Pseudorhizobium banfieldiae: one gene and its partner. The protein of the gene in region 1 binds, or shares a complex with, the protein of each later gene. Links are inferred from orthologs where the notes say so. Each region holds a gene or a part of one and is shown in the gene's direction. Other genes may lie near its edges.

What was found.
Region 2: the proteins of tsaB (region 1) and tsaD are in contact, whole or in part, in a solved structure (PDB 4WQ4), measured with the Escherichia coli proteins. The link is inferred for Pseudorhizobium banfieldiae from one-to-one orthologs.

Annotation. Positions count from the first base shown.
Region 1 is NZ_FO082820.1:19,227-33,712, forward strand. What follows is about bases 6,556-9,298. They hold tsaB (tRNA (adenosine(37)-N6)-threonylcarbamoyltransferase complex dimerization subunit type 1 TsaB), read left to right. Parts: upstream 6,556-7,468; coding sequence 7,469-8,128; downstream 8,129-9,298. Other genes in these bases: NT26_RS00105 (universal stress protein), read left to right, coding at 6,556-6,777; NT26_RS00110 (NifU family protein), read left to right, coding at 6,887-7,453; NT26_RS00120 (GNAT family N-acetyltransferase), read left to right, coding at 8,134-8,628; NT26_RS00125 (Fur family transcriptional regulator), read left to right, coding at 8,663-9,091; olsA (lyso-ornithine lipid O-acyltransferase), read left to right, coding at 9,091-9,298. Outside these bases: NT26_RS00085 ([protein-PII] uridylyltransferase), read left to right, coding at 1-2,653; murein biosynthesis integral membrane protein MurJ, read left to right, coding at 2,650-4,221; NT26_RS00095 (YcbK family protein), read right to left, coding at 4,225-4,659; trpS (tryptophan--tRNA ligase), read left to right, coding at 5,118-6,182; more of NT26_RS00105, read left to right, coding at 6,286-6,555; more of olsA, read left to right, coding at 9,299-9,882; tRNA (N6-isopentenyl adenosine(37)-C2)-methylthiotransferase MiaB, read left to right, coding at 9,927-11,339; NT26_RS00140 (PhoH family protein), read left to right, coding at 11,365-12,420; rRNA maturation RNase YbeY, read left to right, coding at 12,439-12,960; NT26_RS00150 (transporter associated domain-containing protein), read left to right, coding at 12,957-14,141; lnt (apolipoprotein N-acyltransferase), read left to right, coding at 14,215-14,486. UniProt on the Escherichia coli protein: Required for the formation of a threonylcarbamoyl group on adenosine at position 37 (t(6)A37) in tRNAs that read codons beginning with adenine.
Region 2 is NZ_FO082820.1:3,426,845-3,441,519, reverse strand. What follows is about bases 11,744-14,675. They hold tsaD (tRNA (adenosine(37)-N6)-threonylcarbamoyltransferase complex transferase subunit TsaD), read left to right. Parts: upstream 11,744-12,626; coding sequence 12,627-13,724; downstream 13,725-14,675. Other genes in these bases: NT26_RS16675 (NAD(P)H-dependent glycerol-3-phosphate dehydrogenase), read left to right, coding at 13,721-14,675; hemC (hydroxymethylbilane synthase), read right to left, coding at 11,744-12,554. In the rest of the region: NT26_RS16745 (M3 family metallopeptidase), read left to right, coding at 1-1,347; translational GTPase TypA, read left to right, coding at 1,483-3,306; NT26_RS16735 (GNAT family N-acetyltransferase), read left to right, coding at 3,496-4,005; ppa (inorganic diphosphatase), read left to right, coding at 4,108-4,641; NT26_RS16725 (DUF167 domain-containing protein), read right to left, coding at 4,643-4,984; NT26_RS16720 (YggT family protein), read right to left, coding at 4,954-5,244; NT26_RS16715 (MFS transporter), read left to right, coding at 5,377-6,612; NT26_RS16710 (glutamine amidotransferase), read right to left, coding at 6,633-7,427; NT26_RS16705 (tellurite resistance TerB family protein), read right to left, coding at 7,427-7,891; NT26_RS16700 (heme biosynthesis protein HemY), read right to left, coding at 7,903-9,552; NT26_RS16695 (COG4223 family protein), read right to left, coding at 9,564-10,811; NT26_RS16690 (uroporphyrinogen-III synthase), read right to left, coding at 10,901-11,620; more of hemC, read right to left, coding at 11,625-11,743.

The DNA of each region.
Region 1 (14,486 bases):
TGGTCTCGCCTGCGCCCAGCGCCTTTCATGGCTGCAGGACCAGGTGATCCAGATCCTGCATGTGGCGGTGGCAGAGACCCTCCAACCGGAGGCAAGCAGCATCGCGGTCGCGGCTGTTGGTGGATATGGCCGTGACACTCTGGCGCCCGGTTCGGATATCGACCTGCTCTTCCTGCTGCCTGCAAAGAATTCCGACGCCATGCGGAAGGCGATCGAGTTCTTGCTCTATGTCCTCTGGGACATGGGCTTCAAGGTCGGCCATGCAACCCGCACCGTGGAGGAGTGCATCCAGCTTTCCAAGACGGACATGACGATCCGCACGGCGATCCTCGAAAGTCGCTATGTCTGCGGCGCTGCGGCCCTGGTGGCGGAGCTGGAGAAGCGGTTCGATGCGGAGATTGTCGCCGGAACGGGTGAGGAGTTCGTCGCCGCCAAGCTGGCGGAACGCGATCTGCGCCACCAGAAATCTGGCGATACCCGCTATCTCGTGGAGCCGAACGTCAAGGAAGGCAAGGGTGGTCTGAGAGACCTCCATACGCTCTTCTGGATCGCCAAGTACTACTACCGCATCCGCAACGCGCAGGAACTGATCAAGTTGGGCGTCCTCTCTCGCCATGAATGGAAGGTCTTCCAGAAGTCGGAAGATTTCCTTTGGGCTGTTCGCTGCCACATGCACTTTTTGACAGGCAAGGCGGAGGAGCGGCTTTCCTTCGACATCCAGCGCGAGATCGCCGAAAGCCTCGGCTATCATTCGCGGCCAGGCCTATCTGCCGTCGAGCGCTTCATGAAGCACTACTTCCTGGTGGCAAAGGACGTCGGCGACCTGACCCGGATCTTCTGCGCGGCGCTTGAGGACGAGCAGGCAAAGGAAGCACCTGGTCTGAAGCGGGTCATCTCGCGCTTCACCAAGCGTGTGCACAAGATTCCCGGGACCGTGGAATTCGTCCAGGATCGCGGCAGGATCACCTTAGCGGATCCCGATGTCTTCAAGCGCGATCCCGTCAACATTATCCGCTTTTTTCACGTTGCCGACATCCATGGGCTTGAGTTTCATCCGGATGCATTGAAACGCGTTACCCGTTCGCTCTCCCTCATCGGCAACGAGGTGAGGGAGGATGAGGAGGCAAATCGCCTCTTCCTTTCGATGCTGACATCTCGCCGGCAACCTGCGCTGATGCTGCGCCGCATGAACGAGGCCGGCGTACTGGGGCGGTTCATCCCCGATTTTGGTCGGATCGTCTCGATGATGCAGTTCAACATGTATCACCACTATACGGTGGACGAGCATCTGATCCGTTCTGTCGATGCTCTGTCGGAGGTCGACAATGGCGGGGCGGCGGACATTCACCCGCTCGCCAACAAGCTGATGCCCTCGGTCGAGGAGCGGGAGGCTCTCTACGTCGCTGTCCTGCTTCACGACATTGCCAAGGGGCGGCAGGAGGATCATTCCGTTGCAGGCGCGCGCATCGCCCGCAAGCTCTGCCCCCGCTTCGGCCTCAACACCAAGCAGACGGAACTGGTCGCCTGGCTGATCGAGGAGCATCTGCTGATGTCGATGACAGCCCAGACCCGCGACCTCCACGACCGCAAGACGATCACGGACTTCGCCGAGAAGGTTCAGTCCATGGACCGGTTGAAGCTTCTGCTGATCCTGACGATCTGCGACATCCGTGCAGTTGGCCCTGGTGTCTGGAACGGCTGGAAGGGGCAATTGCTGCGCACGCTCTACTACGAGACCGAGCTTCTCCTCTCCGGCGGCTTCTCGGAACTTTCGCGCAAGGAGCGCGCCCAGCAGGCCGAGCAGGAGCTCTACGACGCACTCGCCGACTGGAACCAGAAGGACCGGCGGGTCTATTCGCGGCTGCATTATCCGCCCTACCTTCTGTCGGTGCCACTGGAGGACCAGGTTCGCCATACCCGCTTCATACGGGAGGCTGACCAGAAGCGGCAGGCACTGGCCACCACGGTGAGGACCCATTCCTTCCACGCCATCACCGAGATCACCGTCCTCGCACCGGACCATCCCCGGCTGCTTTCCGTCATCGCAGGGGCCTGCTCCGCCGCCGGAGCCAATATCGCCGACGCGCAGATCTTCACGACTTCCGATGGCCGCGCGCTCGACACGATCCTCATCAATCGTGAGTTTCCGGTCGATGAAGACGAGCTTCGCCGGGCGGCCACGATCGGGCGGATGATCGAGGACGTGCTTTCGGGGAAGAAGCGTTTGCCGGAGGTGATCGCTACGCGCGCGAAGGCAAAGCGACGCAACAAGATGTTCGACATCCCGCCGTCGGTGATCCTTTCCAACGGCCTGTCGAACAAGTTCACCGTCGTCGAGGTCGAGTGCCTCGACCGTCCGGGACTTCTGGCGGAAATCACCGCTGTTCTCGCGGACCTGTCGCTCGACATCCACTCGGCGCGCATCACGACCTTTGGCGAGAAGGTGATTGATACCTTCTACGTGACCGATCTGCTTGGTACGAAAATCACCAACGAGAACCGGCAGGGCAATATTTCGGCACGCTTGAAGGCAGTGATGGCCGAGCAGGAGGACGAACTGCGGAGCGGCATGCCCTCCGGGATCATCGCGCCGGCTCCCATGCCCGCCCGGCGGGTCCAAGCCGCCCCGCGTCGTCCAAAGGCCGACGCATGAGCCTCGTCCGCAAGTTCGCAACGGTCGGTGGTGCAACTCTCGGCAGCCGCATCTTCGGCTTTGCCCGGGAAACAATGATGGCGGCCGCGCTCGGCACCGGCCCGATGGCGGACGTCTTCTACGCGGCATTTCGTTTTCCCAACCTCTTCCGGCGGTTGTTTGCCGAGGGAGCGTTCAACGCCGCCTTCGTCCCGCTCTTTTCCAAAGAGATCGAGACGCACGGGGTGGAGGGCGCCAAGCGGTTCTCGGAGGAGGTGTTCGGCGTCCTGTTCTCGGCCCTGCTGCTGATCACCATCGCCATGGAACTGGCCATGCCCTGGCTGGTGGATTGGATCATCGCTCCGGGCTTTGCCGGTGACGCGGAGAAATCGGCGCTCACGGTCCGGCTGGCAGCCGTGATGTTCCCCTATCTCATGTGCATGTCGCTGACGGCGATGATGAGCGGTATGCTGAATTCGCTTCATCATTTCTTTGCCGCCGCGATCGCGCCGGTTTTCCTCAACGTGGTGATGATCGCGGCGCTCGCCTATGCGTGGTGGAGCGGTGCCGATCCTCTGGCGACTGCCTGGTATCTCTCTTGGAGTGTCCTCGTCGCGGGTGTGCTCCAGCTTTCCGTGGTCTACTTCGGTGTTCGTCACGCGGGCATCAGCATCGGATTTCGTCGCCCGCGCATGACGCCCAACGTCAAGCGACTTCTGGTTCTTGCCGTGCCTGCGGCGATTACCGGCGGGATCACGCAGATCAACCAGATCATCGGCCAGGCAATCGCATCCGGCAAGGAAGGGGCGATCGCCGCGCTTCAATACGCCGACCGCATCTATCAGTTGCCGCTGGGCGTGGTCGGCGTGGCGGTGGGTGTGGTCCTCCTGCCGGAACTGTCGCGGGCGCTGAAGGCCGGCCACATGAAGGAGGCAGCCGGCATTCAGAACCGGTCGCTCGAATTCGTTCTGTTCATGACCCTGCCGGCCGCTGCGGGGCTCTGGGTCCTGTCCGAGCCGATCATCCGTGTGCTCTACGAACGGGGTGCCTTCTCTGCGGAAAACACGACCGTGGTGGCCTCGATTCTGGCCATTTACGGCATAGGGCTTCCGGGTTTTGTGATGATCAAGGCGCTCCAGCCGGGATTTTATGCGCGCGAGGATACCCGCACGCCCATGCGGTTCACGATCATCTCGGTGATCGTCAATTCAGGGCTTGCAATCACGCTTTTCCCGATCCTGGCGGAGCGTGGCATTGCCACCGCCGAGGCTGCGGCAGGCTGGATCAACACGATCCTGCTGTTCTCCACCCTGCTCTGGAGAGGGGATCTCGTTTGGGAATGGGCGCTCCTGCGTCGAACGCTGCTACTCATCGTTTCCGCGGGCGTGATGGCTGCCACCCTGACCTATGCTTTGCCATATGCGGCGCCCTGGCTCTTGCCGCAGGTGCCGCTTCTGCAGCAGATCGCAGCACTTGCCGCACTGATCGCGCTAGCAGTCACGGTCTATTTCCCGGTCGCCTTCCTCATCGGCGGTGCCGAAATCGGCATGATCCGCAGGAACCTCAGGCGATCCCGCCCGAAGGGATAGCGATCACCTCCGACGTCCGCAGTGAGCCCAACGGCGCTTTGGCCCGATATCCACGTGCACGAGGCCGTTGCAGTATCGGCCGATGCCGCCGATGCCTGGAGCGCTGGCAGCGACTGCCAGGATCTTCTTCTCGGATACACCGGGGACGCGGATATCGGCGGCGTAGCAGTTGCTATGCTGCGACCGACCGGAGCGTGGGCGGTGGCCGGAGGTCACGACGGGCCTCTTGCCGGTATGGACGGCGATATGGGCCAGGATGGCCTTCAGCTTCGAAGGGAAGCAACTGGTCCTGACGCTGATCCGCTGGACCGTATAGGCAGCTGTATAATCGTGCTTGAATATATTGCCGCGGCGCTTCTGTGAGTTGTCGGCTTCAGCAACACTGCTCAGGCCGATCGAGAGTAGAGAGGCAAGCGCGACACGAAGAACAATGCGCATGGTATCCCCCTATGGCTGGCTCAAAATCATCTTGAGCCTTCTTAGGTCGTCGAAAAATGGTTCCAGAAAGTGTCTCAAATATGGAGGAATATTTTGCTGGTGCTGCGGGTGATCGCCACTCGGTCCGTCGCTTGGGCGCCACCCCGCTTCGGCAGCGGAAGAAATTTTCGAAAGGCAAAAGGAATCAGTGCCCAAGGCGACACATCGGAAGCTATGCAAAATTGGCGCAAGCAAGACAGAATATGCCAAAAAATGCGGCGACATTCGGCGAGATCGCTGGTTTTTGAGCGACTCATGAGGAGGCGGAGAGGCGAGTATGTGGCAAAAATGAGGCAGGAACTTGTCCTGCTGGCTCTTCGCGATCTACTTGATCGGTGGGGCATGGGAGTGCATAAGCCCGACCGTTAGCAACATGGCCCACTGGGCCTGGGGCCCTCCACCAGCCTATTGAGGACAAGATGAATACCTTCCAGCCGCTCGTGTTTTCCGGCGTGCAGCCGACAGGCAACCTGCATCTCGGCAATTACCTCGGGGCCATCCGGAAATTCGTGGCTCTCCAGGAGAACAACGACTGCATTTATTGTGTCGTCGATTTGCACGCGATCACCGCGCAGTTGGTTCATGATGATCTGCGTAACCAGATTCGCTCTATCGCGGCCGCGTTCATCGCATCCGGTGTCGATCCCGTGAAGCATATTGTCTTTAACCAGTCGGCAGTGCCGCAGCACGCTGAACTGGCATGGATATTCAACTGTGTCGCCCGTATCGGCTGGATGAACCGCATGACGCAGTTCAAGGACAAGGCCGGCAAGGACCGTGAGAATGCCTCCCTTGGCCTCCTTGCCTATCCGAGCCTGATGGCGGCCGACATTCTTGTCTACCGTGCCACGCACGTGCCGGTGGGCGATGACCAGAAGCAGCATCTCGAACTCGCACGGGATATCGCCCAGAAGTTCAACATCGATTTTCAGGACAATATCCGCGCAGCCGGCACCGGCGTCGACATGGTCGTCGGCGAGGAGCCTATCCATGGATATTTCCCGCTGGTGGAGCCCCTGATCGAAGGTCCGGCGCCCCGCGTCATGTCGCTGAAGGACGGTACGAAGAAGATGTCTAAGTCCGATCCGTCGGACCTTTCGCGCATCAACCTCATGGACGACGCCGACGCGATCCTGAAGAAGATCCGCAAGGCGAAGACCGATCCCGACTCGCTGCCCTCGGAGGTTGACGGCCTCAACGGACGCCCTGAAGCGGACAATCTCGTCGGGATCTATGCGGCATTGGCGGACCGCAAGAAGGAAGACGTGCTGAAGGAGTTTGGCGGACAGCAGTTCTCGGCGTTCAAGCCGGCCCTTGCCGATCTCGCGGTCCACGTCCTCTCGCCGATCACCGGCGAGATGCGGCGGCTGATGGACGACACGACGCACATTGACGCCATCCTTCGCGACGGTGGTGAACGGGCCCGGGCGCGGGCGTCGAAGGTGATGGGCAACGTTTTCGACATCATAGGCTTCCTGCGCTGAGCGTGCGGCTTCGTCGCAATCGCCCCGGTTTTAATTTCGTCGCGTTCGTATAAATTTCGCGGCTCGACCGTCCGCGTCGAGCTTCGGGAGGAAGGGGGCTGCCATGGTTTCAAAACGCCTGTCTCGACTTGAGGGACACCGCCGCAAGTTCATGGCTATCATCGACGGCACGCCGGAATGCGAAAGGGCGGTGCACTATGCCGGTCGCCGTGCCAAGAATTCCAATGGCGGGCTCGTCCTGCTGTTCGTCATTCCGGAAGGAGACTTTCAGCAGTGGCTGGGCGTCGAGGCGATCATGCGCGCCGAAGCCCGCGAGGAGGCGGAGGCCATCATGGCCAAGGCTGCCCAGAAGGTGCGCGAATCGATCGGCATCGACCCGGAAGTGGTGATCCGTGAAGGCAATGCCACGGATGAGATCAATGACCTGGTCGAAGAGGACCGGGATATCGCCATCCTTGTTCTTGCGGCAGCCTCGGCCAAGGAAGGTCCCGGACCGCTCGTGTCCGCCATTGCGGGCAGAGGCGCCGTGTTTCCCATTCCCGTCACCGTTCTGCCCGACAGTCTGTCGGACGAGGAGATCGACGCACTGTGCTGAGGCGCTTGACGGCAGGGATCGAAAAGCGCACTTGAACCGAAAGGTGATCGGGATTATCTTCTTTGGAAGAATTCTAAACTAAGTGCCGTGCGCACTTCGGAGAAGCAAGATGTTCATTCAGACCGAGGCAACGCCGAACCCGGCAACCCTGAAGTTCCTGCCCGGCAAGGTGGTCATGGAAAAGGGCACAGCGGACTTCCGCAATGCTGGCGAGGCGGAAGCATCGCCCCTCGCGTCGCGCCTTTTCGCAGTTCCTGGAGTGACCGGTGTCTATTTCGGCTACGACTTCATCACCGTGACGAAGGAGAGTGGCGAGTGGCAGCACTTGAAGCCCGCCATCCTCGGCTCGATCATGGAGCACTTCATGTCCGGTCAGCCGGTCATGGGCGGTGGCACAAGCACGGCCGAAGCCTTCGACGAAGAGGGCGAGTTCTACGACGAGGGCGACGAGACGATTGTCGCAACGATCAAGGAATTGCTGGAAACTCGCGTCCGGCCTGCTGTTGCCCAGGACGGTGGCGACATCACCTTCAAGGGCTTCAAGGACGGTACCGTATACCTGAACATGAAGGGAGCCTGCTCCGGCTGCCCGTCGTCCACCGCAACCCTGAAGCATGGTGTGCATAACCTGCTTCGCCACTTCGTCCCGGAAGTGCAGTCGGTGGAAGCCCTCTAAGGGCGCCGGCTATCGATGCTCCTCTTGGCCATTGATACCGCCGGGGCCGATTGTTCCGCGGCGGTCTATGACACATCCTCCTGCAAGATCCTGGGTTCCGTCGTCGACAACATCGGCAAGGGGCATGCGGAACGGCTGATGGCCGCGATTGATGAGGCGCTAGCCCAGGCCGGTCGGCCCCTTTCCGATGTTGGAGGAATCGCGGTTGTCGTTGGACCCGGCTCCTTCACGGGAATTCGGGTCGGGGTCGCGGCGGCGCGCGGGCTCGCGCTTTCCCTAGGTGTGCAGGCAGTCGGGGTAACGACCCTTGAGGTGCTTGCGCACGCCTTCCTGGATGGAGGACATCCCGGCCCCGTGGTCGCTGCGATGGATGCCAAGCGCGGCGAACTTTATGTCCAGGCTTTCGCTGCCGATGGGAACTCGCTGGGGGAGCCGCAGGCGCTTCCGCCGCAGGCCGCAAGAGATCTGGCAGCTTCGCTTTCCGCCGATCTGACAGGATCGGGACGTGATCTTGCCATGGGTGGGGAAGCATCCGCTGGTGCCGATCGCTTCGATATCTCGATCATCGCGCGACTGGGGGCGGCAAAGCCCTTGGACGCGGCGCGTCCGAAGCCGCTTTACCTGCGTGGGCCGGATGCCAAGCCGCAGAGCGGCTACGCGCTTGCCAGGGCCTGATTGCGATGCTGGAAGAATATCTCCAGTGGAAGCCCTTTTTCGAGATTGTTCCGCTCGAGAACCAGGACTGCCGTGAGATATCTGAGCTCCACGGTCAGCGGTTTCCACGTCAGTGGAATGATGGCGAATTTCTCGGCCTGTTGCTGCAGCCAAACGTCTTCGGCTTCATCGCCCGCCAGACCAATGCGTTCTTCTCCCGTCCGGCGGCGGGCTTCGTGTTGGCGCGAGAGACTGCCGGCGAAGCGGAGATATTGACGATAGCGGTCGCCGAGCGGTTTGCGGGGGCGGGCCTGGGTTGGCGCCTCATGCAGGCGGCCCTGCGCGAGGCCGAGCAGCGAGGCGCGGAAGAAATCTTCCTGGAGGTCGAGGCTGCCAACGAGCCGGCCGTCCGGCTGTATCGGAAGCTCGACTTCGTGACCGTCGCCGAACGTCCCGCTTACTACGAAAGCGCCGGTGGGGAGCGGTCGTCGGCGCTTGTCATGAAGCGCGATCTTCGCTAGTTCCATCAGGTAGATAACGAGAGGCGGCAACGTCATGACAGATCTTTCCAAGACACTGGAAGAACTGTGCGCCGACAAGGGCATGCGCATGACGGAGCAGCGCCGGGTCATTGCGCGCATCCTCCAGGAATCCGATGACCATCCCGATGTTGAGGAACTCTATCGCCGCTCCTCGACCGTAGATCCTCGTATATCGCTATCAACGGTCTATCGGACTGTGAAGCTGTTCGAGGACGAGGGCATCATCGAGAAGCATGATTTCCGGGATGGCCGCGCGCGTTACGAGACGGTGCCCGAGGAGCATCACGATCACATGATCGACGTCGAAACCGGCTCCGTCATCGAATTCCATTCGCCTGAAATCGAGGCGCTGCAGGAGCGTATTGCCCGCGAGCATGGCTTCCGCCTCGTCGGGCATCGGCTGGAGCTCTACGGCGTTCCGCTCGACAAGGACGACGCTTGATCACCTGGTTGCGGATCGGCTTCGTCGTCGTCTCGCTTGCGGCAGTCACGCTGGTGCTCCTGCCTCTCCAAGTCGTCGGGCTGGCATTCGACCTGAGGCTCCGCCGCTACGTCCCGCGATACTGGCACCGCGCCGCCTGCCGCCTGCTCGGCATCCGCATCCACGTTCATGGCAAGTCGGAGCCGCGCCGGCCCCTGATGCTCGCCGCCAACCATGCCTCGTGGAAGGACATCCTCGTTCTCGGCGCGATCGCCGACGTTGCCTTCATCGCCAAGTCTGAAGTCGCCGATTGGCCCGTATTCGGGCTTCTTGCCAAGCTGCAGAAGACGATCTTCGTGGCACGGGAGCAGAAGCGCCAGGCCGGCCGTCAGGTGAACGAGATCGCCGAGCGGATGAAGGCGGGTGAAGTCGTCGTGCTTTTTCCCGAAGGCACGACGTCGGACGGTAATCGGGTGCTGGAGATAAAGTCGTCGCTTTTCGGCGCTGCCGCGGCGGCCGTGCCGCAGGTGCCGGGCAATGTCGTCCATGTCCAACCGGTCGCCATCGCCTACACGCGGGTGCACGGCATGGCAATGGGACGGTATCACAGGCCGATTGCGGCCTGGCCGGGCGACATTGAGCTGGTGCCACACCTGATCGGCGTGCTCAAGGCGCAGGCGATTGATGTCGACATCTCCTTCGGGCAGACAATCGAGTTTCGAGCCGGCGACAACCGCAAGCTATTGAGTGCAGCGGTCGCCGCGCAGATCCGGCGCATGCTGCTTGCTCGGCTTCGCGGTCGCGAGGCCTGATAAACCCTTCTATTGCGGGCCGTCTTGCGGTAAAGAGCCCGCCCATGAGCAACGACACCGCAACAACTCCTCCGGCCGCAGACAAGGCAGGCGCCGCTAATACCCGCAAGGTCTTCATCAAGACCTATGGCTGCCAGATGAACGTCTACGATTCCGTGCGCATGGGCGACGCGCTTGCCGGCGACGGCTATGTCCCGACCGATGCGATGGAAGAAGCGGACCTGATCCTGCTGAACACCTGCCATATCCGGGAGAAGGCTGCGGAAAAGGTCTATTCCGCGCTGGGACGGCTGCGGGACATGAAACAGGCCCGTCAGGCAGACGGGCAGGAACTGATGATCGGCGTCACCGGCTGTGTCGCGCAGGCGGAAGGGGAAGAAATCCTCAGGCGTGCTCCCGCAGTCGACGTGGTTGTCGGGCCGCAAACCTATCATCGGCTTCCCGAGGCGCTGCGGCGTGCAAGGCAGGGCACGCGGGTCGTCGATACCGACTACGCGGTCGAGGACAAGTTTGAGCACCTGCCGGTCACCGAAAAGGCGCGCATCCGCGCCCGCGGCGTTACGGCATTTCTCACCGTTCAGGAAGGCTGTGACAAGTTCTGCACCTTCTGCGTAGTGCCCTACACGCGTGGTGCGGAGGTCTCGCGACCCTTGCACCAGATCATCGACGAGGCCCGCCGTCTGGCAGATGCCGGGGTGCGCGAGATCACGCTCCTCGGTCAGAACGTCAATGCATGGCACGGCGAGGGTCCGGATGGCCGAGAATGGGGATTGGGTGACCTGCTCTATCGCCTGGCCGAGGTGCCTGGCCTTGCCCGCTTGCGCTACACCACCAGCCATCCGCGCGACATGGATGATCGCCTGATCGATGCTCACAGGGATCTGCGCTCGCTGATGCCTTATCTGCATCTTCCCGTTCAGTCTGGCTCGGATCGCATCCTCAAGGCGATGAACCGGCGTCACACGGCGTCGGAATACCTGCGCCTGATCGACCGAATCCGCACGGCGCGGCCGGATATTGCCATGTCCGGCGATTTCATCGTCGGCTTCCCCGGAGAGACCGATGTCGACTTCGAGGATACGCTGCGGATCGTTCAGGCGGTCGGCTATGCCCAGGCCTTCTCGTTCAAGTATTCCACCCGTCCCGGCACGCCCGGCGCCGACCTTCCCGATCAGGTTCCCGAGGACGTGAAGTCGGAACGGCTTGAAAGATTGCAGGCCCTCCTCTTGAAACAGCAGGCGGAGTTCGCCAAATCCTGCGTTGGAAAGGTCATCGACCTGTTGCTGGAAAAGCCTGGCCGGAACGAGGGTCAGGTGATCGGAAGATCGCCCTGGCTGCAGTCTGTGAATGTTGATGCAAAAACATCGCAGATAGGTGACATTATTCCGGTACGAATCATCGGAACGGGGCCGAACAGCTTGTTTGCGGAGCCCGTACGGGATGTAATCATAGCCTGAACCCACTGGCGAGGAGCTTGCCTACTTGAACGGACACGAACTGGTTTCTTCACCCGCGCGTCAAACCCGATCCGCTGCGCCCGATGCCAACCACTTCGTGCTGACATTCGAGAACAACAGGTTAGCGAGCGAACTTTTCGGACAATTTGACCAGAATCTGAAATTGCTCGAGGAGCGGCTGCATGTCGATGCCCGCGCCAGGGGCAATTCCGTATCGATCTCCGGCGATGTCACGGCGACCAACCAGGCACGTCGCGCCCTCGACTATCTCTACGAGCGGCTCCAGAAGGGCGGCAGCGTCGAGGCTTCGGATGTCGAAGGCGCGATCCGCATGGCGGTTGCGGCGGACGACCAACTGCAGTTGCCGACCATGGAGCGCAAGGCAAAGCTGTCCATGGCGCAGATTTCCACGCGCAAGAAGACGATCGTTGCACGTACCCCCACCCAGGATACATACATTCGGGCGCTCGAGCGGGCGGAACTCGTCTTCGGCGTCGGCCCTGCCGGCACGGGCAAAACCTATCTCGCCGTAGCGCACGCGGCCCAGTTGCTCGAGCGCGGCGCCGTGGATCGAATCATCCTTTCCCGTCCGGCTGTTGAAGCGGGCGAACGGCTGGGCTTCCTGCCCGGCGACATGAAGGAGAAGGTCGATCCCTACCTGCGACCGCTCTACGACGCGCTTTACGACATGATACCGGGCGACAAGGTGGAGCGTGCGATCACCGCCGGCGTCATCGAAATCGCCCCGCTCGCCTTCATGCGGGGGCGCACACTCTCCAATGCGGCTGTTATCCTCGACGAAGCCCAGAACACGACATCGATGCAGATGAAGATGTTCCTGACCCGCCTCGGCGAGAATGCGCGGATGATCATTACCGGTGATCCGAGCCAGGTGGACCTTCCGCGCGGCGTCAAGTCCGGTCTCGTGGAAGCCTTGCATGTCTTAAAGGGGGTGGAGGGGATATCCGTGACCCGCTTCAAGGACATCGACGTGGTGCGCCACCCGCTTGTCGGGCGGATCGTCCAGGCCTATGACGCCCAGTACGCTGTTCACGAGGAAAGCGAGGAAGTCGACCGGTAAGGTGCCGATCGCAGTCTGATGCCGCAATTGGATATACAGGTTAGCGTCGAGGAGACCGGGTGGTCTTCGGAAGAGGAACTGGCGGAGCAGGCCGCCACCGTCCTCTCGGTTGCGGCAGATTATCTGGCGGATGCGGAAGGGCAGCCCTTTCCCGCTCACCCTGTTGAAGTCTCGATCGTCTTCACGGGCGATGAAGACATCCGCGCCATCAATGCCGAGTGGCGAGGCAAGGACAAGCCGACCAACGTCCTCTCCTTTCCTGCTTACCCAATTGCGCCGGGCAAGATGCCGGGCCCGATGCTGGGCGACATCGTAGTGGCCCGTGAGACAGTCGAGAGGGAAGCCGCGGAGCTCGACAAGAGCTTCGACGCGCATTTGACGCATCTGCTGGTGCATGGTTTTCTGCACCTGTTCGGCTATGACCACATCCAAAATGATGAAGCCGAACAGATGGAAGCGACGGAGACTCGCATTTTGGCCAAGCTTGGCCTATCTGATCCCTATGCGGGACAAGACCCGATCAATGATCTGGAACGATGAACGACATATCGACCATTGCTGCCCATGAGGGCAGGTCCGGTTCGGACACTCCCTCGGAAGAAGACAGTAGTCCGCTCCGGCGCGACAACCTTACCCGAAGCCAGAGTTCCTTTTGGGCGCGGATGATGCGCCTCGTGCGACCCGCACAGGGCGAGCGCCTGCGGGAGGATCTTGCGGATGCGCTGATGACCGACGCCGGCGTCAGCAGTGCCTTCTCGCCCGAAGAACGGGCCATGCTGCACAATATCCTGCGGTTCCGCGAGGTTCGTGTCGAAGATATCATGGTGCCGCGGGCCGATATCGAGGCGGTCGACATGACGATCACGCTCGGCGATCTCATGATCCACTTCGAGGCGACAGGCCGGTCGCGAATGCCTGTCTACTGCGATGCACTGGATGATCCGCGCGGCTTCGTCCACATCCGCGATCTTCTCTCCTACCTGGCGAAGCAGGCTCGCAACAAGCGACGCTCGATCCCCCGCGCGGCTCCGGCTCAGCCCATGCCGCTCGCCAGCGAGAAGACCGAAAAGCCGGCGCGAACGCCGAAACCTTCCTTCGATCTCGGGCGGGTGGATCTCAGCAAGACGGTCGCGGAGGCGGGGCTCATCCGCAATATTCTGTTCGTGCCTCCGTCCATGCTTGCTTCCGACCTGCTCCAGAGCATGCAGGCTGCGCGAACGCAGATGGCGCTGGTCATCGACGAGTATGGCGGCACCGACGGTCTCGTCTCCCACGAGGACATCGTGGAAATGGTGATAGGTGACGTCGAAGATGAACACGACGACGACGAGGTCATGTTCTCGCGTTCGGCCGATGACATTTTCGTCGCCGATGCTCGTGTGGAACTGGAAGAGATCGCCGAGGCGATCGGCCCCGACTTCGACATCCGCGACCGTGTCGAGGATGTGGACACGCTGGGTGGACTGATCTTCTCGGCGCTCGGCAGGATTCCGGTTCGCGGCGAGGTGGTCCAGGCTCTCCCGGGCTTCGAGTTTCACATACTCGACGCCGATCCTCGGCGGATCAAGCGGGTGCGTATTGTCCGCAAGCGGATGCTCTCCCGCCGGCGGCACAGCAAGGGTGAGGTGGACACTCCATCCGATGCTGCCACGACCGCCCCTGTTGCCGATGCGGTGACTGTCGCCGACCATACAGCATCCGATGTTCGGAATGCCTCCTAGTACCCTTGGCGGGACAGGCGGCGGGAATTTTGAAACACTGCGATCCTGATTCGGGGCAGGGGAAGGATTGCGGATGGAGCGGCTGGCGGGCAGAATAATGCTTCTATGGGGCGCGCGCCGTCATGCGCTCGCCTTCGCCGCCGGTGCGGTCGGCGCCCTTGCATTGCCGCCTTTCGGGATATTCGGAGCTCTCTTTATCTCCTTCACGCTGCTCGTCTGGCTGATGGACGGGCAGGCGTCGCATCCGGAAAGCGGCTGGGTAGTGCGCCTGCGATCCGTGTTCCTTCTCGGATGGTCCTTCGGCTTCGGCTACTTCCTCGCTGGTCTTTGGTGGCTTGGCAATGC
Region 2 (14,675 bases), 3.4 Mb from region 1 along the record:
TGGACTGCACGCGGTGCGAATGGCGGTGAGACGGACAATCTTGCGATCGTGAAGGAGACGCTTGGCCTGCGGGTCGAACGCGCCAAGCTGTTGGGCTATGACAGCTTCGCCGCCTTCAAGCTCGACAATACCATGGCGAAGACGCCGGAGGCGGTGAACGACCTGCTTATGGCTGTTTGGGAAAAGGCGCGGAACCGGGCACTGGAAGAGGAAGCGAGCCTTGCCGGTCTTGTCGCGGAAGAGGGCGGCAACCACGAGGTGATGCCCTGGGATTGGCGGTTCTACGCCGAGAGGCTGCGCCACCGCACCTTCAACTTCTCCGAAACCGAGCTCAAGCCATACCTCCAGCTCGAGAAGGTCATCCAGGCTTGCTTCGATGTGGCCGAGCGGCTGTTCGGCATCCGCGCAACCGAGGTGAGGGACGTGCCTGCCTATCATCCGGACGTGCGTGTGTTCGAGATCCGCGACGAGGAGGGTGCGCTGACGGCTCTGTTCCTCGGCGACTACTTTGCCCGGTCGTCCAAGCGGTCCGGCGCCTGGATGAGCTCCTTCCAGTCGCAGCACAGGCTGCCGCTGAAGAACGGCAAGAAGGGCGAGATCCCGATCATCTACAATGTCTGCAACTTCGCGAAGCCCGCAGCCGGCAGGCCGGCGCTTCTGTCGCTGGACGATGCGCGCACGCTGTTCCATGAATTCGGACATGCCCTGCACGGCATGCTTTCGAAGGTGACCTATCCTTCGGTCGCCGGAACCGGCGTGGCACGAGACTTTGTGGAGCTGCCGTCGCAGCTCTACGAGCACTGGCTGACGGTGCCGGAAATTTTGGAGAAGTATGCGGTCCACTACGAGACCGGCGAGCCGATGCCGAAGGAACTGCTCGAGAAGGTTCTGGCGGCGCGCACCTTCAATGCCGGTTTTGCGACTGTCGAATTCACGTCGTCGGCGCTGGTCGACATGGCCTTCCATACGCGCGGCGAGGTAGGCGATCCCATGCAGGTCCAGGCGGAGGTTCTGGACAAGATTGGCATGCCGCAGTCGATCGTGATGCGCCACGCCACGCCGCATTTCCAGCACGTCTTCTCGGGCGACGGCTATTCGGCCGGATACTATTCCTACATGTGGTCGGAAGTGCTTGATGCGGACGCGTTTGCCGCGTTCGAGGAAGCGGGCGATGCCTTCGATCCGGTCATGGCGCGCAAGCTGAAGAACAACATCTACTCTGTCGGCGGATCGGTCGATCCCGAAGATGCCTACAAGGCCTTTCGCGGCAAGCTGCCGGACCCGCAAGCCATGCTTCGCAAGAAAGGGCTGGCGATGGTGGAGGAACTCTCCGGTAGCGACGCCTGACGCAAGTGCATGACTGCTGTTCCGGAAGAATAGGGGCTCCCCTCTTTCGCAATTGCGAAAAACGAGGTATGAGGCGCCAACGAAATTGGCGCTCTCCTCCCACAAGTAGCGCCCCCCAACTCAGAGATATACTATATGGCAATCCGCAACATCGCGATTATCGCGCACGTTGACCATGGAAAGACGACGCTTGTTGACGAGCTGCTGAAGCAGTCGGGCACCTTCCGAGAGAACCAGCGCGTCATGGAACGCGTCATGGATTCCAACGACATCGAGAAAGAACGCGGTATCACGATCCTTGCGAAGGCGACTTCCATCGATTGGAAGGGTCACCGCATCAACATCGTCGACACCCCCGGCCACGCCGACTTTGGCGGGGAGGTCGAGCGTATCCTTTCGATGGTGGATGGCGCGATCGTTCTCGTCGACGCGTCCGAAGGCCCGATGCCGCAGACCAAGTTCGTCGTCGGCAAGGCGCTCAAGGTCGGCCTGAAGCCGATCGTGGCCATCAACAAGATCGACCGCCCGGATGGTCGTCACGAGGAAGTGCTGAACGAAGTCTTCGACCTCTTCGCCAACCTTGACGCGACTGACGAGCAGCTCGACTTCCCGATCCTCTACGGCTCGGGCCGCAACGGCTGGATGAACGTCAATCCGGAAGGCCCGCAGGACGAAGGTATGGCGCCGCTGCTCGACCTCGTGTTGAAGCACGTTCCCGAGCCGACCGTCGAGGAAGGCCCGTTCCGGATGATCGGTACCATCCTGGAAGCCAACAACTTCCTGGGCCGCATCATTACCGGCCGTATCGCTTCCGGTTCGATCAAGCCGAACCAGGCGGTGAAGGTTCTCGGCCAGGACGGCAGACTGATCGAAAGCGGCCGTATCTCGAAAATTCTGGCCTTCCGCGGCATCGAGCGCCAGCCGATAGAGGAGGCCCATGCCGGCGATATCGTCGCGATCGCTGGCCTCTCCAAGGGCACCGTTGCCGATACCTTCTGCGATCCGTCCGTCACGGAGCCGATGGCTGCACAGCCGATCGACCCGCCGACCGTGACCATGTCCTTCATCGTCAACGACAGCCCGCTTGCCGGCACCGAAGGCGACAAGGTGACGAGCCGCGTCATCCGTGATCGCCTGTACAAGGAAGCGGAAGGCAATGTCGCGCTGAAGATCGAGGAGTCGGCCGACAAGGACTCCTTCTATGTCTCCGGACGGGGTGAGCTTCAGCTTGCCGTTCTGATCGAAAACATGCGCCGCGAGGGCTTCGAGCTTGCCGTGTCGCGTCCGCGCGTCGTCATGCACAAGGACGAAGCGACTGGCCAGATGATGGAGCCGGTCGAGGAAGTTGTCATCGACGTGGACGAGGAGCATTCCGGAGTCGTCGTCCAGAAGATGTCGGAGCGAAAGGCCGAGATGGTCGAGCTTCGTCCGTCGGGCGGCAACCGCGTTCGCCTGCGCTTCTATGCCCCGACCCGCGGCCTGATCGGCTACCAGTCGGAACTCCTGACCGACACCCGTGGCACCGCCGTCATGAACCGGCTGTTCCACGAGTACCAGCCGTACAAGGGCGAGATCGGTGGTCGTGTGAACGGCGTGCTGCTCTCCAATGAATCCGGCGAAGCCGTTGCCTATGCGCTGTTCAACCTCGAGGACCGCGGCCCGATGATCATTGACGCCGGCGAGAAGGTCTACGAAGGCATGATCATCGGCATCCACAGCCGTGATAATGATCTCGACGTGAACGTGCTGAAGGGCAAGAAGCTCACCAACATCCGCGCCGCCGGCAAGGACGACGCGGTGAAGCTCACGCCGCCGATCAAGTTCACGCTGGAGCGCGCTCTTTCGTGGATTCAGGACGACGAGTTGGTGGAGGTGACGCCGAAGTCCATCCGGCTTCGCAAGCTCTATCTCGATCCGAACGATCGCAAGCGCTTCGAGAAGGCCAAACTGGCCGGCTAAGACATCGACCTTCGAGAACCCGGCGATCCGCCGGGTTTTCTTTTTGTGTCTTAATCCCGCACACCCTTGTTCCCATCGTAAAAAAAGCGTTAACTTCGTCTCGAAGGCGCCAGAACCAATGCTGGGGACAGCCGTTCTGACGCTTTATCATATCTCGCGAAGCCCGATGATCGGGTCCAGAGTGGCGTTATGAAGACGTTGTCGATCGATGTGCGGCGAGCGGAGCCGCAAGATGCGTGCGCGATAGCCGACGCGCACCGCGTCTCGTGGAACCAGGCCTATGCTGGCCTCATTCCGCACAAGCCGCTGATCCAGATGCTGGAGCGCCGGGGCGAGGCCTGGTGGCGCAAGGCGACACGTGGGCCTGCGACACTTCTCGTGCTCGAAGTCGCCGGAACGATTGCCGGCTATGCCACGATAGGGCTCAACCGTGCGAAAGCGCTCCCCTACGACGGCGAGGTCTACGAGATCTACCTGCGCCCGGAATTCCAGGGAATAGGCCTCGGCCGTCGCTTGTTCGGCGAAAGCCGGCGTCTCCTCAAATCGCTGGGCTGCGACGGTCTGGTAGTCTGGTGCCTTGAAGACAGCGAACATGCCGCGCGCTTCTTCCGCCGCCATGGTGGGCTCGACATGGTGGAGGGCATGGAGGATTTCGGCGGGACGTCACTGCGCAAGATCGGGTTCGTCTGGCCGCGTTGACTGGGAGCGCGTAAGCGTTTCTCCCCGAGACCAAAGCCTTGTTGCCTTGCAGCATAATACCCAGTATCGAGGCGCATCGTCATACCTCACCCGGGGAGAAGAATGCGTATCGATGCAATTTCCGTAGGGAAGAACCCGCCTGATGACGTCAATGTCATCGTCGAAGTGCCAGTGGGCGGCCATCCCATCAAGTATGAAATGGACAAGGACGCCGGCGCACTGGTCGTCGATCGCTTCCTCTACACCCCGATGACCTATCCGGGGAACTACGGCTTCGTGCCCCATACGCTGTCCGAAGATGGCGACCCGATCGACGTGCTCATCTGCAATACGCGCCCGCTCATTCCCGGCTGCGTCATCAACGTCCGCCCCATCGGCGTCATGGTGATGGAAGACGATGGCGGCAAGGACGAGAAGATCATCGCTGTCCCGGTGCCGAAGCTGACCCGCCGCTACGACAAGATCGAAAACTACAGCGACCTGCCGGACATCACCCTCAAGCAGATCGAACACTTTTTCGAACACTACAAGGATCTTGAGCCCGGCAAATGGGTCAAGATCGGTGGTTGGCAGGATGTTTCGGTCGCCAAGCAGCTGATCGTCGAGGCAATCGAGCGCTTCCAGACCAAGAAATAAATCAGGCCCCAATCAGGGTCCTCAGGCGTGTTGCCAAATCCTCCGGGTCGCCATCGATCCGGAGGATTTTCTTTCGGGCGGTTTCGCCACTGAGGATTGAGAAGGAACTTTTCGGCAGACGAAGCGATTTGGCGAGCAGTTCGACCAGCGCCTTGTTGGCCTTGCCGCCTTCGGCAACGGCGGATACGCGAGCCTTGAGGAAAACCGTTCCGTCATCGGCTGTTTCTGCGCCGTCTATGCTGTTGCGTCCACCTCCCGGCGTCAGTCGGACAGAGAGGCGAAGATGGTCGTCATGCCGGCTGTAGGGCAGGTTCAAGCCACCATCGGGTAGATGCTCGTCCATAGCAGCGAACGCAGGAAGAAGATGAGCAGAAGGACGATGATCGGTGAGATGTCGATACCACCCAGATCCGGCATGACGCGGCGGATCGGACGCAGCACCGGTTCCGTCACGTTATAAAGGAAGGTGCCGATGGCGTTGACGAACTGGTTGCTGGAATTGATGACGTTGAAGGCATAGAGCCAGGAGAAAATGGCGCTGCCAATCAAGATCCAGGTATAGAGGTTCAAGGCCAGGTCAATCGTCTGAAACAGCGCGAGCATTCAGGTCTCCATTTCGAGTTGACAGACATGTAGACATTGGGGGACTAACGAGCAAGTGCCGCGCCGGCGGGGCATCCGAATCATGTTTAACGGGTGTCCGGACAGTGCTCACCTCTGGAAAGCCTCATCGCAATGTCCGCTTCAATACCTGGTGACCGGTTCGCAGCCTTTCGGCATGCATCCTATGCCCGCTTCTTCACCGCCCGTTTCCTTGCTGCCTTCGCGATCCAGATTATCAGTGTCTCGGTTGGCTGGCAGATGTATGACGAGACCGGCAGCGCACTCTACCTCGGGCTGATCGGCCTGTTCCAGTTCCTGCCTTCGCTGCTGTTGATCCTGGTGACGGGCTCCGTCGCAGATCGTTATAACCGACGCGCCATTGTCGCCATCTGTCTCGCGGTGGGAGCTGCCTGTGCCCTTGCCCTTCTCTTTCTCACCAATGCCGGTCTCTTCATCCCGTGGGTGGTCTTCCTGATCCTTACTGTCTTCGGCATAGAGCGCGCCTTCATGGGACCGGCGGTGCAGTCGCTGGCGCCTAACCTTGTGCCGGAGCGGGATCTCGCCAACGCCATCGCCTGGAACTCGTCCTCCTGGCAGACCGCATCCATTGTCGGGCCGGTGGCCGGAGGCCTTCTCTACGGCCTCAGTGCGACCGCCGCCTATTCCGTCGCGCTCGGGATGATGGTGCTGGCGGTGATCCTCGTGATCCTGATCCCGAAGCCGGCGCAGCGGACGGGATCGAAGACGGTGAGCTGGAGCGAGATCCTCGCCGGCTTCCACTTCATCAGCCGGGAAAAGGTGGTACTCGGCGCCATCTCGCTCGACCTGTTCGCGGTGCTGCTCGGGGGTGCCGTGGCACTGATGCCGATCTTCGCGCGTGACATCCTGGTGCTCGGTCCCTGGGGTCTGGGACTGCTGCGTGCGGCACCCGGCATCGGGGCCGTCGCCGTCGCCCTCTGGCTTGCCTTCTACCCCATCCGGAGCCATGCCGGCACGGCAATGTTCATCGGCGTTGCCCTGTTCGGTGCCGGGACGATCGTGTTCGGCCTGTCGCAGACGGCATGGCTGTCCATCGCGGCACTTATGCTGATGGGCGCATCGGACATGATCTCGGTCTACGTCCGCGAAACGCTGATCGTGCTCTGGACTCCGGACGAGGTCCGCGGGCGGGTCAATGCCGTGAACATGGTGTTTGTCGGCGCATCGAACGAACTCGGCGAGTTCCGCGCCGGCACCATGGCGTCCATCATCGGGGCCGTGCCCGCCGTCGTCATCGGCGGTGCCGGTACGCTTGCCGTGGCGTGGATGTGGGCCATGAAGTTCCCCCAGTTGCGCCGGATCGACAGCCTGGACGCACCGGATCGCTAGGGCTTCAGCTGTTCATTCTGCTATGAGGCGGCTCGAGGACCATCCGGAACCGGCCTCGCTCCGGACGTCGACGCTGCATCGCGTTCAAAGATCAGATCGAGGAAGTGCCAGAGCCACTGCCTGAGCGGCGCATCAAAGATCATCCGCCCCTCGAGATGCTCGCTTCCTTTCTGCGCATTCGGCATGATGAAGCGGTGCTCGCCGCGCACCACCCAGCGCTGCATCATGGCGCGCGTCAGTTCGGCGTGAAACTGCACGCCCCACGCATTGTCGCCATAGCGGATCGCCTGGTTGGGATAGGCATCGCCTTCCGCAAGGCGTTGCGCGCCGTGGGGCAGGCTGAAGCCTTCCCTATGGAAGTGATAGACCATCTGCGGCCAGTGCGGCATGAGCAGCCTGCCATGCTCCGTCGCCCGGAGAGGATACCAGCCGATTTCGGCCAGGTCGTCCTTGTGTGCCGCGACCGTTCCCCCGAGATGGCGAACCATCATCTGCGCGCCGAGGCAGATGCCGAGGAAAGGCTTGTTTTCCTTCAGCGGCACTCCGATCCAGTCCGTTTCCTTGCGGATGTAGGGTTCGGGATCATTGGCGCTCATCGGGCCGCCGAAGATGACGGCGCCGGAATGCCCGGCAAGTGTCTCCGGCAGCGGATCACCGAGGACGGGCCGGCGGATGTCGAGCGGAAAGCCCTTCTCGACCAGCATCTGCCCCACGCGACCTGACGAGGAATTCTCCTGGTGCAACACGACCAGTACGGGAAGCTTCCGCTGCGCACCGGGTGGCTTGCTGGGGATGGACGGCCTGCTCTTGGGCATCATGCCTCAGGCTCGGATCGCGCCTCGGCCCCCTGTCGCTGCAGAACGCGATCGCGGGGGGAGACGCCGAGCAGGTCGGCAATCCGCCAAATCACGTGGTCCTCCATCTCGCTTCGCTTGCCATCGGCGTGAACGAGGTCCCAAAGCACGCCCAGGAGCTCGACGCGCTGGTCGGGGTCGAGGTGCCGGCCGAGGTCGGAGGTGAAGCGGTAGTAGTCCACCGCCTCCTGCCCTGCGTCACGCCCGGCATCCATCAGTTCGGTCAGTTGCTCTTCGGTGAGGTCGTAGCGCTCCCGGAGCAGGTCGCGCAGGTGTCTTTGCTCCTCCTCCGAGACGGTTCCGTCCGCTTCCATGACCTGAAAACAGAGGCCTGCAAATGCAACGCGCGGGTCCCCCGGCGCGAATGCGCGCTCCGGTTCACGGGCGGCAAGATTCTGGATGAAGGCCTGGAAGCGCTCGAACATCGGCCGGCCTCTCAGAACAGCCGGAGGCGATTGGCGGGGTGCGATGATGCGGACGGATCCTTGACGCCCGGATCATCCGGCGGTCGGCCGAAGAACGGGTCCGGCTCCGCCTCTTCCTTCCTTGCCGGCGGCGCCTTCTGTTCCGCGCCTGCAGCAAGCGCGATGACGCGGTTTTCGTCGTGCTTGCTGTCCGTCGCGGTATCGGCAGGCGCGTTCGCCGTTTCAGGCTCTGCAGGCGCTGCGGGTGTCACGTCCATCATCGTGTCCGATTGCTTCTGCTCGGGTTCCGGCTCCGGCTCGGGCTCCGAGGTCACCGGCGGCAGTTCCGCAATTGCCCTGCCGGCGAGATCGCCTTCTTCGACAGAACCTTCGAGTTGTCCGAAGGGCACTTTCCACTCGAACGCATCGATGCGGCCGGAAACGGGCGACATCGGCAGCCAGTGCTCGGATACGAGACCGTCGGCCACCCAAGCCGGATCGCGCGGAGCCCGAAGCGCCTGTGCCATCCAGTGGCGGATGCGGCCCTGATCTCCGGTATCAGCTTCCTCGATGTCGGCCAGCAGCAGATAGATGCTCTCCCGGGAGCTCATGCGGGAAGCCGCTTCGGCTTTCTCCCGGGCCCGCTTCAGCTCCCGCGCATCGAGGGCGGCTTCGGCGACGGCGACCAGGGATTCGACATTGTTGGGACGGGCCGATTCAAGCTTCTCGGCCCGCTTCAGGCGGTCGACCGCGCTGTCACCGCTTCTGGCCCGGACATAGGTTCTGGCAATCTCCGGATGCGGCGATACCTTCCACACCCCTTCAAGCACGGATGCGGCTCGACGGATATTGTCTTCGCGCAGATAGGCCTTGGCCGCGATGATGGCGGCGGGGACCAGATCCTTGGCTAGCTTCAGCGCCGCCAGAGCGTCGTCGCGGGCGCCCTTGGGGTCGGCTTCCAGCCGCTCGCCGGCCTTTGCGGTCAGGAGGACGGCCTTCCAGCGATCTGCCTGCTTCCGGTCGATGACATTGGCTATGCGCTGCTGTTCCAGCAGGCGGATGGCTTCGTCCCACCGGCCCTCCCGACAGCGGGCTTCCAGGGTCGCCTCTGCCGCCCAAGGGAGATAGGGCGCGTGTTCGGCGGCGCGTTCAGCATATTGCCGGGCCGCTTCGTCGGCTCCGGCGCGGCGCGCTTCAACATACAGGCCTCGGAGGCCGAGTTCGCGCGTCTCGGGGTCTTCGGCCATACGTTCGAAGCGCCGGCGCGCATCGTCGTGGCGCCCCTCGATCAGGGCGGCCTGGGCGTCGAGGAGGTGGAGCAGCGGCTCCTGGTCAGCGCGCAGCAGGCCCTGGGCGCGCAGGCTCATCTTCCGAGCAAGAATGGCATTGCCGGCGCCGGCGGCGATCAGCCCGGTGGAGAGTGCCTGATAGCCCCTGTCACGCTTGCGGGCGCGGAAAAAACGACGCACGGAATGGGGAGAAGTCCAGATGAGTTGAACCAGCCACCAGAGAATCATGAGCGCCGCAATCAAGGCGGCGACGGCGGTCGCCGCGACCATCAGGCTCGTTTCGATCAGGTAATCCTGCCAGGTGATCGCAATCAGGCCAGGGCGGTCCGCCAGCCAGGCGAAGCCCCAGCCGAGGGCGAGGACGACAATGATGAACGCAAATAATCTGATCATTCTGCCATTCCTCAGTTCTGTGCGCCGGTTTCGCTGACGGCGCGGGTAAGAGCGTCGCCAATGAGCCCGTCGACGGTCATGCGAGCATCCAGCGCCTGCTTGAATTCGCCCGACGCATCCTTGGCCTCTTGCGGCAGGGCGTTCCATTCGGTTGCCGCAGCGGAAAGATCGCCCGACTGAAGCGCATTTTCCATCCGGGAGACGATAGCCTCCGGGTTGTCACCCTGTGTATCGCCCGTCCGGCGGACCTTGACGACGGACAGCGCACTCGACATCAGCCGGCTGGTTATGCCCTGGCCTTCCTGTGGCGCGGAAACGGCATCCAGAATCGCCTCCCTTGCCGAGGCGAACCGTTCCACCAACTGAGCGTGGGTGGGAACGCCGTCCTCGGCATAGGAGCGGAGCTGGTCTGCGACCTGGGGATCGGGCGTGACGGCGGCGAAGGTGTCGAGTTCGCCCGCGAATGCGCCGCCGCGGTCGACGGCAGCCTTCAGGGCGGCAGCAGCAATGGCGCGTGCCGCGGCTTCCTCCGCTCCCGGCTCATTCAGCTTTGCCTCGGCTGTGTCGAGACGACCCTGCAACTCGTCCAGGCGCGCAGAATTCTCCGAGGCAGTCCCCTGGGAAGCGCTCTGGACCGACTGCAACTGCTGCTCCAGCGAGGCAAGCCTTTCCTCGAGTCCGCTGTCGCCGGCGCGTTGCGCAACTGCCGTCTCGAGGGCGTCCACACGAGAAGCGAGTTCCGGATCGGGAGCAGGAGCTGAAGCCGGCGCCTGACGAAGGGCTTCGACTTCCTGGCGCATTGCCTGAATATCCGTGCTCGAATCCTGCGACGGTGCTGCGGCGGGGAGATAGCCGGCATACTGCATGCTACCGGCGAGGGCGAGCGCGACGATGCCACCAAAAATACCGGCTGCGACGAGGGTTGAAGCCGATGGGCCCGAGGATCGCGCCGGCGGTGCGGGCTCTTCCTCCTGGGCCACTGTATCCTCCGGCGCCGCTATCGGCTCCGGCTGGGGTTCCGTCGGCATTGGCTCAGGCGAGGTCTCGGAGTCAGCACTCTCCGGCGTTGGTGGAGGGGAGTTCGCTGCGGTTTCTGCCGCCTGCTTCTCCTCGAAGGAAGTCTCAGTCGAAGTGTCGCTCCCGTTATCGGAATCGTTGCTGCGCATGGGCTCGGCGACCGATGCCTCCTCCGCCGTCAGGTCGATCGTGGTCGGTTCTTTCTTAGCCTTCGGGCGGCGGTTCGGCTTTTCCGGTTCCATCAAGACCTCGTTCTGCAACTTCCTTCTGAAACTAGTAAGGAGGGCGTGCGAAGGAAAGGGGCCAAGCCTATTTTGGGCCGTGTGACAGACTAAAGGAGGGCGAGGAGGCTCTCCTCGTCCGGACCCGCTGCAACGCGAATGTTCGAGTGCAGGTTATCCGGAATGGCCTCGCTGACATTCGCGCTCAGGCACAGCAGGGGTACGCCAAGGAGGGCGCCAAGGGCATCACCGGTCGTCACCTTGAAAAACTGCCTGGCGGTCTCCCGCGAGTAGAACAGGACGGCGTCGGCAGGCGGATGGCGGAGAGCCGCCTCCACCGCCTCGGACGCTAGCGGGATTGGATGCATTCGATAGGCTTCCACAACGTTTGCCGCCGCCCCGAGATCGGCGAGGCCTGCTTCCAGGGCGGGCGAACGAGGATAGCCGGCGAGATAAAGCAGCGGCGAGGTCGCAGCCAGATGAGTGAACTCTTCGCCGAAAAGGCGTATCATGCTGGCACCGGTCCCCTCCGCAATGCGGACATCGGAGAAGCCAGTCTCACGCAGCGCCGTGGCTGTGGCTTCCCCAACGGCAAAGACGGTTTCTCCGAGGTGGCGGGACACCGTATCGTCTAGAGACCGCAGGACGCGAACGGCCTCGGCGCTGGTCACTAGGATCGCACTGTGCGGCTTCTCGAGTGCCTCGCGTACCGGCTGCGGATGCTGCTCAGCCGCGGTGACGGGGAAGGCGACGGGATCGTGCCCCAAGGCCCTCAGCCGCTCCAGGGTTCTGGCCGCGGCCCGTTCTGGGCGGGTGACGAGGACGCGCAAGGCACTAGCTCCAGGTCTCGAAGAATCCGGGGCCTGCGGCGGTCCGCACGGTTTCGCCAGCCCGCCGGCCGAGTGCTTCGGCCTCCGCCCGCGCCCCGTCGACCTTCACGGAGTACTCCTTCTGGCCGTCCGGCGTCAGGATGAGGCCGGAGAAGCGCAGGTCGTCCCCTTCGCAGAGGGCGTAGCCGGCAATCGGCGTGCGGCATGAGCCGTCGAGCGCCATCAGGAAGGCACGCTCGCAACTGACGGCGTCATAGGTGGGCCGGTCGTTGACGGCTTCCAGCAGGGTATCGACCCGCCTATCGCCGATGCGGCTCTCGATGCAGATCGCCCCCTGGGCCGGCGCCGGCGGGAAGTGCTCCGGATCGAGCAGTTCGGTGACGACTTCTTCCCTTGCCAGCCGTTTCAGACCGGCGAACGCAAGCAGGGTGGCATCGACATGGCCCTCGTCGAGCTTGCGCAGCCGCGTGCCGACGGAGCCCCGGAAGATGGTGACCTGGATGTCCGGCCGGATGCGGCGGACGAGGGCCTGCCGGCGAAGTGAGGCCGTGCCGACGGTTGCGCCATCGGGCAGAGCAGTCAGGCTCGGGGCCGTGCGGCCGATCAATGCATCACGAATATCCTCGCGCGGCAGGTAGGCCGAGATATGCAGCCCGTCCGGCAGGACCGTCGGCATGTCCTTGGAGGAATGAACGGCGAAATCGAGTTCGCCGGATGAAAGCTGCTCCTCCAGTTCCAGCGTGAACAGGCCCTTGCCGCCGATCTCGCTCAGCGGCCGGTCGGTGACGCGGTCGCCCGTGGTGGACAGGACAACGATCTCGAACATCTCCTCGGGCAGGTCATGCGCGGCCATCAGCCGGGCCCGTGTTTCCGCTGCCTGCGCCAGCGCGAGCGGGCTGCCGCGCGTGCCGATCCGGAAAGGTTTTGTTTGCATCCGCTTTCGTCCGTTGTTAACCGGAGGCCTTGGTACCCGGCTTCGCCCTGTCCCGCAATCAACGATAGGCTCATGACGCCCTTTCTGCGTATCCTCGGCATCGAAACAAGCTGCGACGAAACCGCGGCTGCCGTGGTCTGCCGGCATGAAGACGGGCGGGGCGAGACACTCTCTGATGTCGTTTTGTCGCAGCTCGATGAGCATAGTGCCTATGGGGGCGTGGTGCCGGAGATCGCCGCCCGCGCCCATGTCGAGGCGCTGGATGGGCTGGTCGAAGAAGCGCTTGTGCAGGCAAAGGTCTCCCTCTCCGAAATCGATGCCGTGGCCGCCACGGCCGGGCCCGGCCTGATCGGCGGGCTGATCGTCGGTCTGATGACCGGCAAGGCGATCGCCCGGGTCACCGGCAAGCCTCTCTTTGCCATCAACCACCTCGAGGGTCATGCGCTGACCGCCCGGCTGACGGACGGCCTCGCATTTCCCTACCTGATGCTGCTGGTCTCCGGTGGCCACACGCAGCTCGTCCTGGTGCGCGGCGTCGGAGAGTATGAACGCTGGGGCACGACGATCGACGATGCGCTGGGCGAAGCGTTCGACAAGACCGCCAAGCTCCTGGGCCTGCCCTATCCCGGCGGACCGGCCGTCGAGCGGGCGGCGCAGGAAGGGGATCCGGATCGCTTCACACTGCCGCGGCCGCTGGTCGGGGAAGCACGGCTCGACTTCTCGTTCTCCGGGCTGAAGACGGCGGTCAGGCAGGCGGCGACAGCGATCGGCCCGCTCAGCGACAAGGATGTCGCAGATATCTGCGCCTCGTTCCAGAAGGCGATCTCGCGGACGCTGCAGGACCGGATCGGCCGCGGCCTTGCGCGATTCCGCGCCCAATATGCCGACAACCGCGTCCAGCCGGCCCTGGTGGTCGCAGGCGGGGTGGCTGCCAACCAGGAGATCCGGCGTACCTTGCAGGCTCTCTGCCTCGAATACGGCTTTCGCTTCGTGGCGCCGCCGATGCGACTTTGCACCGACAATGCCGCGATGATCGCCTGGGCGGGTCTGGAGCGGATGGCAGCGGAACTTCCGTCCGATCCGCTCGATATCCAGCCGCGGTCGCGCTGGCCACTCGACATGAGCGCACAGACCGTGCTTGGGTCCGGCAAACGGGGAGCAAAGGCATGACGCCATCCGAGAACGTGGTCGTCATTGGCGCCGGAGCCTTCGGCACGGCGCTCGCCGCAGTCATGGCCCTGCAGGACCGCCTCAAGGTCACGCTGGTCGGCCGCAATCCGGCCCTGATGAGTGACCTGCGCGACTTGCGGATGCATGACGGTGCCTTGCCGGGTGTTCCGCTTCCGGATGCGCTGGAGTTTTCGGCGGAGCCGGACGCGATTTCAGAGGCGGACATCGTCCTCTTTGTAATGCCGTCGCAGGCGCAGGCGGATGCCGCCCGCCATTATGCTCCCTATCTCAAACATGATGCCGCCGTCGTCACCTGTGCGAAGGGGCTGGAGCGTGCATCCGGAGCGCTGCTGACCGATGTGCTGGAACGGGAATTGAGTGGAAGGCCAGCCGCTGCCCTGAGCGGTCCCGGCTTCGCGGCGGATATCGCCCGTGGCCTTCCGACGGCGATGACCATTGCGGCGCGTGATGCCGATCTTGCTGAAAGGCTCGCCCAGTCCCTTTCAACCCCGACATTCCGGCTCTATGCGTCGGCAGACCGTGTCGGTGTTCAGTTGGGCGGTGCGCTCAAGAATGTCCTGGCGATCGCTTGCGGGATCGTGGAGGGTGCGGGGCTCGGTGAATCCGCGCGTGCCGCCCTCATTTCCCGCGGACTTGCCGAGATGTCGCGTCTGGTGGACCGCATGGGCGGGAAAGCGGAGACGGTGCGTGGACTGTCGGGACTGGGCGATCTCGTCCTGACGGGGACCAGCCACCAGTCCCGCAACCTTCGCTACGGGATCGCGCTCGGCCAGCAGACGCATAATGGCGGGAGCAGCGAACTGGTCGAAGGTGCGTTCGCCGCGGCGGTCGCCGCGGACTTGGGCAGAAGGCAAGGCGTAGACCTGCCTATCACCAATGCCGTTGCCGACATCATCGCCGAAAAACTTGCCATACCCGAAGCGGTCGAGC